Regions from separate parts of the Planococcus sp. TJ-301 genome, predicted to be linked through region 3. Evidence: riboswitches for the same ligand, from Rfam matches in the RefSeq annotation. Region 3 holds a riboswitch; each other region holds the start of a gene.
What was found. A riboswitch is a leader RNA that binds a small molecule or an ion and turns the genes downstream of it on or off. The one in region 3 is predicted to bind lysine.
Positions count from the first base shown of each region.

Region 1 (6,422 bases), 280 kb from region 3:
ATGAAATATGCTGCCGCAAAAATTAACAGCGGTGGAACTATGCTCAACTTGAACCACATGCTTCCGCTTCCGTCGAAGGCGATAAGGCCCATCGGCAAAAGCAAAGCCGCGCCGCTCCAAGCGAGCGCTTTCCATGACCGTTTCCATAAACCGTAGACGAACAAGATGACCGATGCAATGACCAGCGACCAGAGCAGGATTCCCATAAGGAATAAGCCCATGATTTGTTCCTCCCCAACTGTAATGTCTTTCTCTCTGTATGTTTACTTCTCTATACCCGTTCTAAAACCCTTTCAATACATGCCATAAGAAAAAAAGCCGGGCGCACAAAGCGTCCGGACTTTCGAATTTAATTATAGGTTTTTCAGGAATAGGCGAATGACGTCTGCCCCGCCGATGATGTTCCCGGCGGAAGTGCCGATGTTTGTCAGCACGACGACAAGCAGGACACGCGTGACTTTATTGTCCCAAAAGCCTTTAAGGGTGAATACATCTTTGGACAAGGTTTCAAAATCGCCGACATTCGGGCGGCGGACATATGCCTGCATTAGACCGGAGAACCAGCCTGCGGCGAGCAATGGATGAAGTGCGCCGACAGGTCCTCCGACAAACGCAGTCAGGATGGCGAGCGGATGGCCAAGCGCCAACGCCGCTCCAATGGCGCCAAGTGACGCCGTCCAAAGCACCCAGCTGATCGTGCCGTCGATGCCCGCAGCGGGATTATTGTAGAATGTAATCGCCAAAAGGACGACCAGCAAAATCGGCAGTGCCCAGCCAAGAATCTTTGGCCATTTCGATTTCGGCGGCACTTCAGATAATTTCTCCAGGTCGTGTTCGCGGTGAATTTCTTTGGTGATGCCTGGTACGTGCGCCGCACCAAGCACCGCCACTATTTTCTGTCCTGGGGCGTCTTTGATTTTTTGGGCCAGGTATTGATCCCGTTCGTCGATAAGCGGTGTTTTCAGTTTCGGAAACGATTTGGTGAAATCGTTCAATACAGCGTTCAGCGTATCTTGCGATTTCATCTTTTCAAGGTCTTCCTCAGAAATCGTTTCGCTGCTGAAAATACTGTAAAATACGGAGGTTAACAGCTGCGCTTTTCCCATGAAGCCAATATTGCTCCAGATGCGGGAAAAAGTGACCTGGATGTTGCGGTCTGCAAGCACCAACTCTGCACCGGTGTCTTTGGCGGACTCAATGCCTTGCAGCATTTCCTGCCCCGGCTTGATGCCGAACTGGTCAGCCAGACGGTTCTGGAACGAGGAGATCGCCAAGTTCATCAGCAGCAAGCTGGATTTCTTTTCTTTGATGACTTTGAAAATATCGGTTTCTTTCCACTTGCTCTTATCAGTCACCGACTGGTAGCGCTGGGCGTCCAGCTCAATGCATACCGAATCCGGCCGCTCCGCTTCAATGACTTCTTTGACCTGCACCGCGCTTTGGCGCGAAACGTGTGCTGTACCGATGAGAATAATTTCCCGGCCGTCGATGTACAGGCGCGTTATATTTTCTTCATGCATGGATTTACTTCCTTCACAGAACCTAATTTCCCTCCGCCGCAAGGCGCAAAGACTGTCTATTTCAATAATGAATCACATCGCCGAAAATATCAACTATTGTCGCGTCATAACCCGGTTGCGTTGAACGTGTTGCCGTTGCGCAGATCGCCATGTTCAAAACCTCTATAGAACCAGCGCTTGCGCTGCTCCGAAGTGCCGTGCGTAAAGCTTTCCGGAACGACATAGCCGCGTGACCGTTGCTGGATGGTGTCATCGCCTACCGCACTGGCAGCCGTCAATGCCTCTTCCAGATCTCCTTCTTCAAGGAGGTCCATGCCTTCTGCGTGGTGCGCCCAGACACCCGAGTAGTAATCCGCCTGCAATTCAAGCTTCACTTGAAGCTCATTATAATCTTCCTCGCTCAGCTTATTGCGCATCGGCTGCACTTTGCCCATGGTACCAAGGAGGTTTTGTACGTGATGCCCCACTTCATGCGCAACGACGTAAGCCATCGCAAAATCGCCAGGTGCCTGGAATTGGGTCTGCAATTCTTCGTAGAAGCTCAAGTCAATGTAGAGTTTCTGGTCGCCGGGGCAATAAAACGGCCCAACCGACGCACCCGCTGTGCCGCATGCCGAATCAACGCTCTCTGTGTAAAGCACCAAGGTCGGCTCCTCATATTCCAAGCCCTCTTCCGCGAACACTTCAGTCCATACCTGTTCTGTATCCGCAAGAACGACTGACACGAATTCCGCCAATTCCTCTTCTTCTTGGGATGCCACATATGGTTCATTTGACTGCGATCCGCCGCCCATCGTATCCAACATCGCACCCGGATCCCCTCCAAGAAAAGATACCAACAAAACAATAAGCAAGCCGCCGATGCCGCCTCCGGCAATCAGGCCGCCGCCTCCGCCACCTCTTCCTCTTCTGTCTTCAACGTTGCCGCTGCCTGCTCTGCCCTTCCATTTCATCTATTTCCTCTCCTCGCCATTCACTTTTTATAAGCTATACCCCATTCGGTACCGCTTTTAATCCATTTCAATCGAGGCGGTAAATTAAAAATCGCTCTCTTAAATCGCCTTCCACTCCCGGCAGTTCAACTTCCTGGAACTGTTTAAATCCTGTGCTATGCTCCAAATAGCCGATGTAATCCTCTGACGGAAAGAATAAGATCAGCTCGACATTCCGCAGCGAACGTTCCACGGACTTCAGGATATTATTGATGACCGTGATGAAAATCTGAACAGAAAATGGGTTAAAAAAATAGAATTTATTGTCGTGGGGATGAATTCGGTATTGTTCAGCGAGTGTACAGACAAAACGGATCCGCCCTTTTGCCGCTGGCCGCTTTTGCACGTAGGACTCCAGGTTTTCACAGGCTTGTTGGTGAAGGCCCTGATCCATTTCGACCCCGGTCGATGCCGCGCCGAACAAATGGTGCACCAAAAAGTTGAGGCGCCCTTTGCCGGAGCCGAAATCGACGAACCTATCTTCCGGGGATAAAGGATAGCTATTGAAAAGTGTCTCGAGCAGTTCATATGGTGTCGGTTCGTAGCGATTGTAATGGAAGGTATCATGGAACCCCTGCTGTATGCCTGAAGTATGGATATTCAGGTCGTGATCGTATTGCCGTTCGTCCATCAAATCTCCTCGATTCTTATAAAATAGTGCCTTGCATACTTGCAATTAAAGCAGGAATTTGGTAAAGTCTAGCTAATTCAATAATTTCTTGCTCCGCTTTTTCGGAGTGAGGATAGAGGCGCAAAAACCATCAGTAGACAGCTCGAGGATGATGAGATCCGATGACAGCTGCTGAAAGGGGAATTTGCCGAAGTGGCCAGGCGCTCATTGCCGATGTTGCTGGGTCTGCATTAAACAAATGCAGGACTGTCATATAGGAGACTATATGGAGGGCTATCTGACGCATGGATTGAGCGCTTTACACGCTAATCCTATCGCAGCAACGAGACCCTTCGTTGCTGCTTTTTTGTTTTTCCGATACGCTTGCCGCCTCTGATTACGCACGATCAACGCAGCAGCAGACAATAGAACACACAAAAAAATGAGAAAAGGGTGGTATTTATGAATTTCGGACAAGTAGTGACAGCAATGGTGACGCCATTTGACGCAAGCGGTGACATCGATTTCCCCGCAACTGCAGCCCTAGTGGAACATTTAATTGAAACCGGGAGCGATGCATTGGTGGTAGCAGGCACTACCGGCGAATCGCCGACTTTATCGGAGGACGAAAAGATCGACCTCTTCAAGTTTGTCGTCGATACTGTCCAAGGCCGCATTCCAGTCATTGCAGGAACCGGCTCAAACAATACACGCGCTTCAATCACGTTGACGCACGGTGCAGAAGAAGCGGGCGTTGATGCCATTATGCTGGTGACACCATATTACAATAAACCTTCACAAGAAGGCATGTTCCAGCATTTCCAAGCGATTGCAGCCGCCACTCATCTGCCAGTCATGCTATATAATATTCCTGGGCGCAGCGTCGTCAATCTGTCAGTCGACACCATTGTGCGCTTAGCCGCAATCGACAATATCGTCTCCATCAAAGAAGCAAGCGGGAGCCTTGATGCCGCAGCCGAGATCATTGAACGCACACCCGATACGTTCAGTTTATACAGCGGCGATGACGGCTTGACCTTGCCGCTTCTTGCAATTGGCGGAACAGGCATCGTATCTGTAGCTGCCCATATCATCGGCCGTGAAATGCAAGTGATGATTTCCAGCTTTAAAGCCGGCGACACGGCAAAAGCCGCGCAGCTTCACCGCACACTTCTGCCGGTCATGAATTCGTTATTTGCTGCACCGAATCCAGTTCCTGTTAAATCAGCATTAAACTGGGCTGGTGTAGCAGTGGGCGGCGTACGCTTGCCGATGATTCCGTTGACGGAACAAGAAACACTGACGTTACAAGAAACTTTAGCGCCGGTAGTAAAAACGGCCGCTACACAATAATAAAAAACCCGCTGAAGCAAAGGCTTCAGCGGGTTTTTTGCATCAAGTTTCAGCAGTTAATTTTTTAAAGGCTTGTTTCAAGCTGCCGCCAAGTGCCAGCTGCCGGACATCGACACCTAAATGCGTAATCGTCTGGGCAATTTCTGGCCGGATACCGGTCAGAACAGCGTGCACACCGATCAATTTCAGCGACTCAGTCAACATGATAATTTGTTGTGCCACCATGGTATCTACTTTCACGACACCCGATAAATCGATGATCAACGTTGAAACGTCCAAATTGCCGACTGACATGAGCGTTTTCTCCAGAATGTGTTCTGCGCGGTCCACTTCGATTGCACCGACAAGAGGCAAGATCGCAATTTCGTCATTGACGGGCACAACTGGCGAAGACAGCTCCAAATACTCCGTGCGCGCTTCCTTAAGATTTTTTTGATACGAATTGATGTACGCGAAACTATAAGAATACGCCGCATGGTCAAGCAGGCTATGGAAAAATTCCATGACCTCGAAAAGCACTTCAAGTTCTATGCCTTTGTATACAGCTTCCGACTTGATAACTTTCCCGATATGCTTGCGGTAAATATTCGTTTCCGCTAAAGCGCTATCGAGCTGCATGCCTTCTTTCAGGAAATAATTCCCGGTGGCATGGCCCCATTCAGCAATCTCATCGTAAGCCTGTTGCGGATCAAGGAAATTCGTGATGGATTTGCCGATCAATCCAATCAGCCCTGAACGGAACTCGATAACCGCCTTCAGCAACTCTCCATAGCCTGCAACATCTGCCGGGCTGGCATCTTTTAATGCCTCTTCCTGGATCAATTGGGCGATTAAATATTTATCTTCTTCCACCCGTTGGCCGAGCAGTGTAACTTCCCTTTTCATGTGGTACCTCCCGAAGTAGCGTTTGTCATTCATTGTCTTTTATTATACCTGTCAGTCAACGATTTAGGATACTGAAAAATTCCTCTTATTTATTGCCCAGGAAATAATCGGTTTCCGCGTCATCCTGTTGTTACGCAATTGCAGCCACCATTCTTTGCAGCATAAAGCGCTTTATCTGCACGGGCGAACAGTTCCCTAGCAATGTCTCTCACTTGGTAGCTCGCCACTCCGATACTGACGGTGATAGGGACATGCCGCCAATCGGCCTTTTCGAGGCGCCCACACAACTTTTCACCAAATTCTTTTGCCGGTTGTATGGCATGCCCGGGCAGCAGAATGATGAATTCTTCTCCACCCATTCGTGCAACGATCGCTCCGCTTTTAATTTCGCTCAAGAGTTTATCAGCCAACTCCTGCAGGACGGCATCTCCCATGGGATGGCCAATTCCTCTTCAAAAGCAGGCGTGATCGCACTCCATACATCTTGGTCACAGCCCAAACCGTGCCCGAACACCAACGCTTTTTTCCCATTTCCAAGCAACTTTATGTTATTGCGTTGCATCGTCTGCTGTTGCACAAGCAGCTCCCCCTTTTGCCCCTAGCAATTCTCTGTCTCGTTTTTAACTTCTTATCATCCATAATATCATCAAAATTCACAATAAAAGCGTCCCAACCAAATTATCCTATTATTTGAAAGTTAGAGAGGTACAAAAACCCCCATCTACACTTTCATAATTATCCAGAACTTATAAGCTTCCTAATAGAATTGATTAAAAAACGAAGCGAAAATGACAAAGACAATAAGAAGCACTAATATCGTAATAACGATGCCTGGCAACACGACAATGAAAAACCCTTTCCAAGACGAGACATGGTGCGCTTCGCCCACCGCTTTGCAGACGATGATGAATGTCCAGACGGAAACAACCGCCAGCACTATAGACATGATTGCCACAATTGGATTTCCCGCCACATCTGCGCGGTCTGCAAAGAACGTTTCCGGAGATGCAAGCGCCCAAATGATCAGCAGCGGCAACAGCCAAATCTGCGGTATTTGCGCTG
Region 1 covers NZ_JBZDOH010000001.1:1,880,457-1,886,878, forward strand. The annotation lists gene AC4EHJ_RS09225 (hypothetical protein) at 1-221, opposite strand, end outside; gene AC4EHJ_RS09230 (TraB/GumN family protein) at 354-1,520, opposite strand; gene ypfJ (KPN_02809 family neutral zinc metallopeptidase) at 1,625-2,473, opposite strand; gene AC4EHJ_RS09240 (class I SAM-dependent methyltransferase) at 2,541-3,143, opposite strand; lysine riboswitch at 3,249-3,427, shown strand; gene dapA (4-hydroxy-tetrahydrodipicolinate synthase) at 3,585-4,475, shown strand; gene AC4EHJ_RS09250 (STAS domain-containing protein) at 4,518-5,360, opposite strand; gene AC4EHJ_RS09255 (GGDEF domain-containing protein) at 5,480-5,794, opposite strand; gene AC4EHJ_RS09260 (hypothetical protein) at 5,752-5,937, opposite strand; gene AC4EHJ_RS09265 (Yip1 family protein) at 6,118-6,422, opposite strand, start outside.
Region 1: it holds a riboswitch for lysine, as region 3 does, so the genes downstream of both, dapA (4-hydroxy-tetrahydrodipicolinate synthase) here and AC4EHJ_RS10545 (transporter substrate-binding domain-containing protein) in region 3, are expected to answer to the same signal.

Region 2 (6,422 bases), on a different contig from region 3:
ACAGCCCGGATTCGAAAAAGACTGAAAAACTCATTGATTATAGTGCCCATTTCCCGATTGTCGAGCTGGATTCTTCATTCTATGCCGTTCAGCCGGCGCGCAACATCACCAAGTGGATAAATGAGACGCCAGATGGTTTTCAGTTCGTTGTGAAAGCCTACCAAGGCATGACTGGCCATCTGCGCGGGGAAAACCCTTTTGACAGTAGAGAAGAAATGTTTGAAGCGTTTCGCTTATCGATCCGTCCCATGAAGGAAGCGGGGAAATTGGCGATGGTGCTGCTGCAATTTCCACCTTGGTTTGATTGTCAGAAGGATAATGTGGAACAAATAAGAGAAATCACCGGCCATCTACAAGAGTTCGACATGGCGATTGAATTCCGCCACCAGTCCTGGTATGCGCCGGAATTCCGCGATAAAACGCTGGAATTTTTGAAGGAAAACAACTTGATCCATACGGTATGCGACGAACCGCAGGCAGGGGATGGTTCTGTCCCGCTAGTGGCAGCGTCAACGCGCGGTGACAAAGCACTATTGCGTATCCACGGGCGTAATGTGCACGGCTGGACAAATCCAGGCGGAGGCCAAAAGTGGCGCGAAGTTCGTTATTTGTATGATTACAACGAAGAAGAATTGCGTGAAATCAGCAGCGCGGTTGAAACCCTTCAGAAATCTTCCGAAACCGTTTATGTCATATTCAATAATAATTCCGGCGGGCATGCGGCTGGGGATGCCAAACAGTTCCAAAGCATGAACGGCTTGGAATTCAATGGTTTGTCCGCAAAGCAACTGGATTTATTTGAAGGAGGATTTTAATGGAATTTGTATTGCTGGCGATTGTAGGATTGTTATCGGGCATAGTGGGAGCGTTGATCGGACTCGGAGGCGGGGTTATTCTGGTTCCGGCGATGTTGTTCCTAGTAGCCACTGTCGCTTTCTTCCCCGATTTGAGCCCTCAGCAAATCGTCGGTTTATCTGTCATCATGATGATTTTCACCGGCTTGTCTTCCACATTGTCTTATATAAAGGTCAAGACGGTCGACTACCGGAGCGCGCTTATCTTCTTTGCAGGGAGCGCTCCGGGTACAGTAGTAGGCGCCTTTGTCAATAAAGGGCTCGACCTGCCATCATTCAATTTGTATTTCGGCATTCTGCTAGTCTTCTTATCCCTATTATTATTGGTTAGGGACAAATTGAAGGTTGTCTACTGGTTTGTTGAAAACGGTAAAAAGAACACATTCACGGATTCGATGAACAAGGAATATGTTTATGGTTATCCAATATGGTTCGCTTTGCTGTTGACGTTCGGCGTCGGTTTCGCATCGGGGCTATTCGGCATCGGTGGAGGGTCCATTATGGTGCCCGCTATGATCCTACTGTTCTTGTTCCCGCCGCATGTCGCGGTCGGTACGTCAATGTTGATGGTGTTCTTATCTTCCATTATCAATTCAATCACGCATATTTCACTAGGCAATGTGCCTTGGATTTATACACTTGCGATTGTGCCTACGGCGTACATCGGAGCTAAGATTGGTGCGTCATTGAACAAAAAGATAAAATCGGAGACGCTTGTCGTCATTTTGCGGCTAGCGTTGCTGATCCTTGGCTTGCGTTCGATTTATGAGGGATTATTCAGTATTTAAAGAGGTGCAGAACATGGGGGAAATTATTCATATTTATCATACAAATGATCTCCACAGCCATTTTTCACATTGGCCGGAGATCCGTGCCTTTTTGCATGAACGCAAGCGCTGGCATGAGGAGGCGGGCGATACATGCTTGATTTTGGATATCGGCGACCATGTTGACCGTTCGCACCCTTTTAGTGAAGGGACTGCCGGGAAAGGCAATGTGGATCTTCTAAACGATGCTGGCTATGATGCAGTGACCATTGGGAACAATGAAGGCATTACTTTGTCGAAAAAAGAATTGGACGAGTTATATATACAAGCTGATTTTGATGTGGTGGTATCAAATCTTTTCACCGCTGAAGGCCGCCGTCCGTCTTGGGCAAAACCATCAGCAGTCGTCTCGACTGCGGAGGGCCGGAAAATCGGGTTGGTCGGGGCGACTGCGGAATTCACGCCTTTTTACAAGCGCCTTGGCTGGACAGTGTCAGATGCTAAGCAATCCATTGTTGAAGCCGCCGCAGAGCTGAAGGGGACCGTCGATTTTATCGTCTGCCTTTCGCATCTTGGTATCAGGGAAGATGAGCTGCTTGCAGAAATGTGCAGCGACTTGGATATCATCCTTGGCGCGCATACCCACCATATTTTCCACGAAGGGAAAATGATCAATGATTCGCTGCTCGGTGCTGCCGGGAAGTTCGGCATGTTTATAGGCCATATCACAATCGACCCAGTTACGGGGGAGCGGGAAGCAGAGCTGATTGAAACGGCCGATCTGCGCAGCAATGATGAAGGGTTCAATGACATGCTCATTGAGGAGGGCAAAATGCAGCTGAACGAACCGGTCTTTTACAACGACAAGCCTTTAAAGGCAGAGTGGTTCAAAGACTCAGAACTTGCTGAACTTTTCGGCCAAGCGATGCTGGAATACTCCGGTGCGGATTGTGCGTTGTTCAATGCTGGGTTGTTCATGGAAGATATGCCGCTCGGCGAGACAACGCGTTACGATTTCCATAAGATGTTGCCGCATCCGATCAATTTGTGCATGATCGAGTTGAGTGGTGCAGAACTGAAAGAAATCTTTCTTCAATCGTTGAACGCTGACTGGCCGAATATCGAATTGAAAGGGATGGGTTTCAGAGGGGCGGTTTTCGGCAACATGGTCCGCGTCAACTTTTCATTGGTCGGGCATGAGCTGCACATTGGCGGCCGCCGCGCGCGGCATGATGAAATGTTCAACTTGATCACACTAGATATGTTCACGTTCGGCTATTTTTTCCCGGAGCTGAAGCGTGCTCCGAAAACGTATTTCATGCCGGAATTTCTGCGCGATGTCTTTAGCCAATTTTTCCGCACTAAACCGGTGAAATGAGTGAATATTCGGAGTTGAAATTCATTTGATTTCATTAATATTGTGCGCTATGCTTTTAATGAATTCAATATCGATGGGTAGAGGCTGCAAGGCTTATCAGTAGGGTGCGGGGGTATGACATGGTTGCTCGCATCCGAAAGGGGGTTTTGCCGAAGTTTCTTTTTCAGCTGTCACTGAAAAAGAGGCTGGGGTCATTCTGAACAAGAATGTCACTGTCGTCTGTGTTTTGCATAGACGAAGAGCTACAGGGTTGTTTGATGTTTTACCACACAGACGAATTGTAGAAGGCTGATTGTATCCATTGGGAACAATCAGCCTTTTTTTCTTACTTTCTCTTCCATCCTATTAAAAAAGGAGGAATTTAACATGGAAAACACTATTTTTTCGATTTTGCCGCCAATCGTGGCAATCGTCATGGTCCTGCTGACAAAACGTGTACTGTTGTCGCTTGGCGCAGGGATTGTCGCTGCGGCGTTCATTTTGACTTCTTTCGCGCCGGTGCAAGCCGCTACGGAAATCTTCAATTCATTTGCCATCACGTTCTGGGACGGAGGGTTCAACGCTTATAACGTCTTTATCCTGCTGTTCTTGTTTTTGCTCGGAATCATTACCGCGTTTGTCAGCCTGTCGGGCGGCAGTATGGCATTTGCCGATTGGGCATCTGAACGCATCAAAACACGCCGAGGCGCAAAAGTGCTGACAGTCGTGCTCGGAATGGTCATTTTCATCGATGATTATTTCAATGCGTTGGCAGTTGGCCAAGTAGCACGTCCGATTACGGACCGCTACAAAATTTCACGCGCTAAACTTGCTTATTTCATCGATTCAACGGCTGCACCTGTTTGTGTTATTTCGCCTGTTTCCAGCTGGGGAGCGGCAATCATCGGAATCATCGCCAGCATCTTGTCGGCACAGACTTTTGTTCAGATGTCTGCGCTTGAAGCGTTCATCTGGATGGCTCCGATGAATTTCTACGTAGTCGCAGCATTGGCAATCGTCTTTTTCGTCGCAGTGCGCGATGTCGATTTCGGTGCTATGAAAAAACACGAAACACGCGCTATTACAACGGGCGAACTATTCGATGCCAAGAAAACAATTCCTGGGGAGATGAAAGAAGACTTCCCGGTCCATGGTCACGGCCGTGTGACGGATCTGCTTTTGCCGATCATCTTGCTGGTTGCAGGAACGATCGGGGCAATGATTTGGACCGGTTACCAGAATGCAGGGCAGATCTTGGATATCTGGGCAATTTTTGAAAACACGGATGTTCCTGCTTCTTTGATGGCCGGCGGTTTATTGGGTGCGATTTCTTCCATCCTATTGTACGTTCGCCAATTCAAACACAATAAAACAGCGAAAGCGTCTTGGGTTGGAAAAGGCATCTTTGAAGGCATCCGTTCTATGCTTGGAGCTGTGCTGATTTTGATTTTTGCATGGTCGTTGAGTTATTTGATTGGTGCATTGGAGACAGGACTGTATTTGGCTGATTTTGTTACTGAAAGCAATATGCCGATTGAAATCCTTCCTGTGCTGCTTTTCGTACTTGCAGGAATCATGGCCTTCTCAACAGGAACTTCATGGGGCTCTTTCGGGATCTTGCTGCCAATTGCCGGAAATATCATGGCACAAGCTGCACCAGAATTACTGCTGCCAGCACTTGCAGCGGTTTTGGCAGGCGCAGTGTTCGGAGACCATTGTTCACCAATTTCCGATACGACGATTCTGTCGTCTACCGGTGCAGGAAGCAACCATATGGACCATGTGTTGACTCAATTGCCTTATGCATTGACTGCAGCTGCTATAGCAGCGGTCGGCTACATCGTAATAGGTTTTACAGGTTCACTTCTATGGTCGCTACTGACAGTCATAGTCATTTTAGCAGTATTATTCCTTGTATGGTCAAAACGAACTACAATTTTAGAAAAACAAGCAAATAGCTAGTGGTTTTAAAAGCAGAGATCTTGGATCTCTGCTTTTTTATTATTGCAGTAATAGTTTTTAAGAAATTTTTTCCGGAATTATCTTTACTTTAGAGGAACCCATAGTTATACTAATTTTAGATTAGTCAATAATCTGAAAATAAACAAACTTCCTATTTTTCTGTAAGAAAAATGGAAGAAGACAAAAAAGGGGGAAGAAAAATGGAACGTTCGCAATGGGGCACACGCGCCGGTTTTATTTTAGCGGCAGTCGGCTCGGCGGTAGGTTTGGGGAACATTTGGCGTTTTCCATATGTAGCCTATGAAAATGGTGGAGGAGCATTCTTTATACCGTACTTATTCGCTCTGTTGACCGCAGGGATACCAATTCTAATTTTAGAATTCACCATTGGGCATAAATACCGTGGATCCGCACCGTTATCATTCTTTAGAATGGGCGGCAAGAAAATGGAGTGGCTGGGCTGGTGGGCAGTATTTGTCTCATTTGTCATATCCACCTATTATGCAGTTATCATCGCTTGGTCTATGCGTTACACGATTTTCTCATTCAACCAGGCTTGGGGATCAGACACCGAAGCATTTCTGTTTAACGATTTCCTTCAATTGACAGTGACACCAGGGCAAACTGGCGGAATAGTATGGGGTGTATTCATTCCGTTGGTGCTTGTATGGGCCATCACACTGGGAATTCTATTTGCAGGAGTTAAAAAAGGAATTGAAATGGCGAACCGTATTTTCATTCCGACATTGGTCGTCATCTTCTTGATCGTTGTTGTCCGTGCGTTAACGCTGGATGGAGCAGCGATGGGTCTTGATGCTTTCTTCAAACCGAATTTTGATGCCATCATGAATCCTCAGGTTTGGGTAGCGGCATACGGGCATATTTTCTTCAGTTTGTCTGTTGCGTTTGCAATCATGATCACTTATTCAAGTTACCTTCCGAAAAAATCGGATATCACAAACAATGCATTCATCACTGGATTTGCCAACTCGGCTTTTGAGTTGCTTGCCGGTATTGGTGTTTTTGCGGCACTTGGCTTCATGGCAAACCAGCAAGGCGTTGCAGTAGCAGATGTGGCTGCAGCGGGTGTAGGATTGGCATTCGTTGTCTTCCCGCAAATTATTAATGAATTCCCTGGCTTTAATGGGCTGTTCGGGGCATTGTTCTTCTTGTCCTTGACGCTTGCAGGATTGACTTCATTGATTTCAATCACAGAAACTTACGTTGCGGGCTTCTCTGAAAAATTCGGCTTGGGCCGCAATAAAGCCATCGCTATAGGCGGCGGTCTTGCGGCATTGATTTCTATCTTGTTCGCAACGCAAGGCGGACTGTTCTTCCTGGATGCTGCTGATTATTTCATCAACCAATTTGGTGTCGCAGCTATCGGCTTAGTGGAAGTGGTCTTGATCGTTTGGGTATTCCGCAAAGCGGATATGCTGAGAGACCATGCTAACGCTATCTCGGATATTCATCTTGGCGGCT
Region 2 covers NZ_JBZDOH010000004.1:164,237-170,658, forward strand. The annotation lists gene AC4EHJ_RS15580 (DUF72 domain-containing protein) at 1-815, shown strand, start outside; gene AC4EHJ_RS15585 (sulfite exporter TauE/SafE family protein) at 815-1,642, shown strand; gene AC4EHJ_RS15590 (bifunctional metallophosphatase/5'-nucleotidase) at 1,656-2,999, shown strand; lysine riboswitch at 3,070-3,252, shown strand; gene AC4EHJ_RS15595 (Na+/H+ antiporter NhaC family protein) at 3,366-4,940, shown strand; gene AC4EHJ_RS15600 (sodium-dependent transporter) at 5,141-6,422, shown strand, end outside.
Region 2: it holds a riboswitch for lysine, as region 3 does, so the genes downstream of both, AC4EHJ_RS15595 (Na+/H+ antiporter NhaC family protein) here and AC4EHJ_RS10545 (transporter substrate-binding domain-containing protein) in region 3, are expected to answer to the same signal.

Region 3 (6,422 bases):
GCATGCGTGGAGCGCCATATTATTGGCTTCCGGTGCTTCTTCGTTCTTCACCGTAATGCCTGCAAGAAACTTGTTGTCGTCCGTATAAATAATCGATTTCATCTTCGCACCTCTTTTCAACAATTTTACCAGGGCTCTGAAAAAACTTACTGCCTTTCCTAAAATATATAGCAGCAACGGCCAGAAGCCAACCAAAAAAGGAAAGTACGCTTTGCAGCGCGCTTTCCTTTTTGCTACTCGGAACTTTCACAAATGGCTTTGATGTTTTCCAAGGTATGGGAGGCAGAGTTCCGGCTCAGCCGTTCGTAGATGATCCGGTCGGTGATTTTTCCGAACAAGTCATCCGGGATATAGCTTTCGATTTCAAAACTGACCTCTGTACCAGAGTCTCTCGTAACGTAATAGCTGGATTGTCTGGCATTGAAACTGCCGCTCATCATGCCCGTCCATTTGGCGGTGCTGTCGGTGATTTCGCATTCTGTGACTTGAATGGTTTCAGGGAAATGCATGCCCATGATGGCATACTCGGCTTCAACGACGGTACCGACCTCACCGTTGCCGTCAATTTTTTTCGGAGAAGCCAGATTGTTGTAGAAATGTGCCCAATTTTCAGGATTGATGGTGTAGCGAAAAACTTTTTCAAGTGGAGCATTGATGAAGATGGTCTGTTTCGTGTGAGCCATGCGTTCATTCGCCTCCTGGAATGCAAGATGATTTCTGCTTTCATTATACAACGAAGAAATCATTAAACTTCTAATTTATCGGAATATTTAAATAAATTATTATGGTGTATATGGGATGTGTGGGCAAATTGGCATTCCGTGGCAAATCAATTATGCTAATCAAATAAGAAGTGAAATTAATGAAAGCGGTGGCGTTGATGGATCAGGTGATACAGGAAAAGTTAAAAGAAATCGAAGAACAGTTTCAAGTGAAAGTGCTGTTCGCGGTTGAGTCCGGCAGCCGGGCGTGGGGATTTCCGTCAACGGACAGTGATTACGACGTCCGTTTCGTCTATATTCATCAGCTGGAGTGGTATTTGGCCATCGACCCGCAAGGCATCGGCGAGAAGCGGGATGTCATTGAAATGCCCATTAACGACATGCTCGACATCAGCGGTTGGGAAATCACGAAAGCTTTGCGGCTGTTCCGGAAAAGCAACCCACCATTTCTGGAGTGGATGTACAGCGAAATCCAGTATTATGAAGCCTATTCGTTCAAAGAAAAATTAAAGACCTTGGAAGATGAAGTTTTCTTTCCGAATGCAAGCCTCTACCATTATTTAAATATGGCGAAAAGTAATTACCGGACCCATCTCAACAAAGAGGAGGTAAAGATAAAAAAATATTTTTATGCATTGCGTCCTGTATTGGCTGCGACTTGGATCAAAGAGCACCAGACCATTCCGCCGATTGATTTTTATGAGTTAATGGAAGGTCTTGTGCCCGAGGGGATTTTGAAAGAGGAGATCCTCGATTTGTTGGAGCGCAAGAAAGCGGGGGAAGAGCTGGATCTGGAACAGCGGATTCCTGCCATTCATCATTTCTTGGACAGTGAAATTGAAGGGCTGGAAGCTTATGCAAAGACATTGCCGCCGCGCATTGGAGACCCAACCGATAAGCTTAATTCTTTATTTAGGGAAACTTTAAAGCAAGTATGGGAATAATTGCGCAAACAAAAGGCAGACCATCTTTAAAAGAGCCGATTCGCCTTTTTCAGTCCTTTGCTTTGGAAGGTGAAATATTTTTATGCTTTCATTTAAAACAAGAATAGTAATAAATTTGGATATTCGCTTAATTACAACAACTACTTTTTCTTTGAATAGTTTTGATGGATGATAAGACGCGGAAAAAGAGCGCAGAACAGAATTTGGAGCGGCGTTGACAGGAAAAAAGTAATAATGTAGACTATGAAAAACAAGTGAATATGACCTCACTTTCCGGTGAGGTAGAGGCGCGGAATTTATTAGTCCATAGAGGAGTTTGAGAAACAAGGATGCTATGGAGAAGGGAAGACCGCCGAAGTTTGTAATATTTCTCATTATTACTTGCTGGGTCTGCAGTGAATAATTGCAGGACTGCCGCATTGGACTTCCCAGTCTTTCGCGGTGTGCTATCTCGATACGGGAAAAGAGGATTTAGGGCAACTATGCATATAGCGATCTGAGTCTATCTCAGGTCTTTTTTTGTACATAGCTGCCCTTTTTGGCCTATTCAGAATTATTTTACTTAAAACACAAAGGGGGAGAATGAAAAGATGAAAAAGAAATCAGGATTGATGTTAACAGCCGTGCTTTCACTGGGCATGTTGCTTGCGGGATGCGGATCGGAAGAAGACGCAGCTTCAGGCGGAGGTTCAACTGAAGAAGGCGGGACGTTTAAAGTAGGGATGGAAGCGGGCTACGCGCCGTTCAACTGGACGCAGAGCGATGATTCCAATGGCGCTGTGAAAATTTCCGGCAATGCGGAATACGCGGGCGGCTATGATGTGGAAATCGCGAAACAAATCGCGGAAGGTCTCGGAAAAGAATTGGAAATCGTCAAAACGGAATGGGACGGCTTGGTCCCAGCACTGAACTCCGGCAAAATCGATGCCATTGTGGCGGGCATGTCGCCGACAGCGGAACGCAAAGAAACCATCGATTTTTCCGAGCATTATTACACATCGGAATTGGTGATGGTTGTGAAAAAAGGCGGCGAATTTGAAGGCGCGAGCGAGCTTGCTGACTTCAGCGGCGCGAAAATAACGGCGCAATTGAATACGTTCCATTATACGGTTATCGACCAAATTGAAGGGGTTTCCAAAGAGACGGCAATGGAAAGCTTCCCAGCAATGCGGGTAGCGCTTGAGTCGGGCATGATTGACGGCTATGTTTCAGAACGCCCGGAAGCGGTCAGCGCTTCAGCAGCGAACGAGAATTTCGCGATGGTGGAATTCACAGACGGCTTTGAGACTTCAGAAGATGACACGGCAGTAGCTGTCGGCTTGAAAAAAGGCAGCGAGTTTACAGAACAGATCAACGAAACATTAACTGGCATCTCAGAAGAGCAACGCCAGGAAATCATGGATAAGGCTATTCAAAACCAACCAGCTGCCCAGTAAAAGTTTAGGCGGTGCCGGCTGCAGCTAAATGCAGCCGGCTTTAAATTTTTTTAGGAGGAAAACCATGAGTCTTGAGTGGGTTATCACCATACTTACAAATAATTGGCCAATGTTCCTGCGCGGAGCAGGGATGACATTGCTGATTTCCATCATCGGCACGTTGATCGGTGCCGCAATCGGTTTGATTATCGGCATTGTCAATACAGTTCCGATGCCGGAGCGCGGCGTGAAGCGTTTGTTCCAGAAAACGATCAATTTCTTGCTGTCCGCGTACGTGGAATTTTTCCGCGGCACGCCGATGATTGTTCAGGCAATGGTCATTTTCTACGGCTCGGCGATGGCTTTCGGCATTGATATGGATGTCTTTACGGCGGCGATTTTCATCGTCTCCATTAATACGGGCGCTTATATGTCGGAAATCGTCAGGGGCGGTATCATTTCTGTCGACAAAGGACAGTTCGAAGCGGCACAGGCAATCGGCATGAATCATTTCCAGACAATGATGAACGTCGTCATGCCGCAGGTAGTGCGCAACATCCTTCCGGCAACCGGCAACCAGTTTGTCATCAATATCAAGGACACCGCCGTATTGAACGTTATCGGCGTCACGGAATTGTTTTTCCAGACCAAGTCGGTGTCGGGCAATAATTTCCGGTATTTCGAATCGTTCTTCATCGCCTGCGTCTTGTACTTTGTCATGACATTCACCATCACGCTCCTGCTGCGCAAGCTTGAGCGCAAAATGGCAGGGCCGTCCAATTACAGCATGATCGGCGGCTTGCCAATGCAAGTGGTCACGGCAGAAGACACAGAACATAAAATCAAAGAATAAGAAATCCGCAATAGCAGAAGAGGAGACCTTATGGAAAAAGTTATTGAAATCCAGCATTTAAGCAAATCCTTCGGAACGCATGAAGTGTTGAAAGACATCGATTTCTCTGTCAGCAAAGGCGAAGTAGTATGTGTCATCGGGTCGTCCGGATCCGGTAAATCGACGCTGCTCCGCTGTGTCAACCTGCTCGAAAAACCGAGCGGCGGCAAGATCATCTATAATGGCGAAAACATCCTTGATGACCGCCATGACATTCATTCCTACCGCACCAAACTTGGCATGGTGTTCCAGCAATTCAACTTGTTCAATAACCACAATGTCTTGAACAATTGCGTCGTCGGGCAAATGAAAGTGCTGAAGCGCAAGCGGCAAGATGCCGAAAAGACAGCGAAGCAATTTCTGCAGGTCGTGGGCATGGACCAATACATCAATGCAAAGCCTGAACAGCTTTCTGGCGGCCAGAAACAGCGTGTGGCAATTGCGCGTGCGTTGTCGATGGAACCGGATGTGATGCTGTTCGATGAGCCGACATCGGCACTCGATCCCGAAATGGTCGGCGAAGTGCTGAAAGTCATGAAAGACTTGGCGAAAAGCGGGCTGACAATGCTGATTGTTACGCATGAGATGGAATTTGCCAAAGAAGTAGCAGACCGGGTTGTCTTCATGGACAAAGGCGTCATCGTTGAAGAAGGGCCGCCTGAACAAATTTTCAACAACCCGAAGAAAGAGCGGACTCAGGAGTTTTTGAAGCGGACCTTGCGTTAAGCGAAAAAGAGAACAAAATCCAGCCTGCCGGGCATTGCGCCCTGCAGGCTTTTTACGCGATTGACTGGGCAGTAGCTGTCCCAAAATTCGTTTCATATTCACTTTCTGAAGAGGCTCAAGGCGTGGTAATATGGAAGGAACGTCTTGAGATATTGCTTAGATGATGGGAGGAATTGAAGAAATGAAAACTTTGCCAAATTGCCCAGAATGCAAATCGGAATATACATATGAAGATGGAGATCTATTGGTGTGTCCGGAATGCGGACACGAATGGACGGTTGTAGTGGAAGAGGAAGAAACAGTGAAAGTTGTGCGCGATGCAAACGGCAACGTTCTGGTAGACGGCGATTCCGTAACAGTGATAAAGGACCTGAAAGTAAAAGGCAGTTCGTCGGTGCTGAAAATCGGCACAAAGGCCAAGAACATCAAACTTGTCGAAGGCGACCACGACATCGATTGCAAGATTGACGGTTTCGGGCCGATGAAGTTGAAATCGGAATTCGTTAAAAAAGGCTGATTTTGTTCCACGTGAAACGGATACAAATTAAAACCCGGGCATCTAGCCCGGGTTTTATGCTGTCGAGAAAAGACTCGGCGGCTTTTTTTGCTGGAGCTTGTTTGTCTATGGGAATTCTCCGTTCTTTAGATGAGACGGAAACTGTTCGAAAAAGTGTTTGGAGGATAGCGAACGTTCGTAAAGTGTTTGGACATGTTTACGAACGGTTTTTTTAGCGGTTTTGTGCTTTTTTAGAGTGTTCGTAAACGTGTACTTTTACGAACGCTTTTATTACTAGAATTATATAGCCTTCATTTCGTTCTGTTGGTATATTGAGAAGAAAGAGGAATGAGACCATTTGGCGTGAGGATTAGGGGGAGTTTTTTTGAGCCAAGGACTAACAAAAAAAATCATTTATTCGTCTTCTTCCCATCAAGGAGAGTCGGTGGAAGTTGTTGATGCGGACTGGAAGGGCCGATACGGAACGGCCGTGATTCTCCAGAAAAATAACAAGACAGTCATTCAATTGAAGGGTGTCGAAATAGATGTTTCCTTTACGCGGTATAGCTTATCGCGTATCCGGTGGGTTGATGACCTTCACATTTTGGTAGCTACCTATGAAAATGAGGAAAACGAAGAAAATGTATTTATCATCAATCTGACCGGCCACCTCATCCATTCCTTTAACGGGGGAGAGGCAATTGAAGAGATAGCTGTTGGAAAAGAAGGGATATGGATCAGCTATTTTGATGAAGGGGTCTATGGAAACGGCATTTCCACCGAAGGGCTCGTGCTTTTTAACCTTATGGGAAAAGTCCTCTTCCGCTATCATTCCGATTTGTCGGATCCGTGCGTAATCGATGATTGTTATGCACTTTGCAAAGGCGAAGGGGACAACGTATGGCTCTTTCCATACACCGATTTTCAGCTGGTTGAAGTGAACCCCAAGACACGGGGTTTCTGTTCCTATTCAATTCCTGAAATATTGCATGGATCTCACGCCCTTTGCGTCAGAGGGGATTATGCCTACTTTTTTGATTCTTACGATGCCGATCAAGTAATGTATCAATTAGAAATCGGCGCACAGGCACCGCTGCTTCTAGGAACGGTTCAAGGAGTCTTGAGAGGACTAAATCCATCAGAGATTCATCACTTCATCTCTATTTCTGACTACGAAGTAAGTCTTTATCAAGTGTTAAATGAAGACTAATATAAATATTCTTGAAG
Region 3 covers NZ_JBZDOH010000001.1:2,161,005-2,167,426, reverse strand. The annotation lists gene pgeF (peptidoglycan editing factor PgeF) at 1-102, opposite strand, end outside; gene AC4EHJ_RS10555 (SRPBCC family protein) at 234-683, opposite strand; gene AC4EHJ_RS10550 (nucleotidyltransferase domain-containing protein) at 881-1,666, shown strand; lysine riboswitch at 1,941-2,123, shown strand; gene AC4EHJ_RS10545 (transporter substrate-binding domain-containing protein) at 2,257-3,102, shown strand; gene AC4EHJ_RS10540 (amino acid ABC transporter permease) at 3,167-3,934, shown strand; gene AC4EHJ_RS10535 (amino acid ABC transporter ATP-binding protein) at 3,965-4,699, shown strand; gene AC4EHJ_RS10530 (zinc ribbon domain-containing protein YjdM) at 4,881-5,216, shown strand; gene AC4EHJ_RS10525 (YxiH-YxzG fusion protein) at 5,581-6,405, shown strand.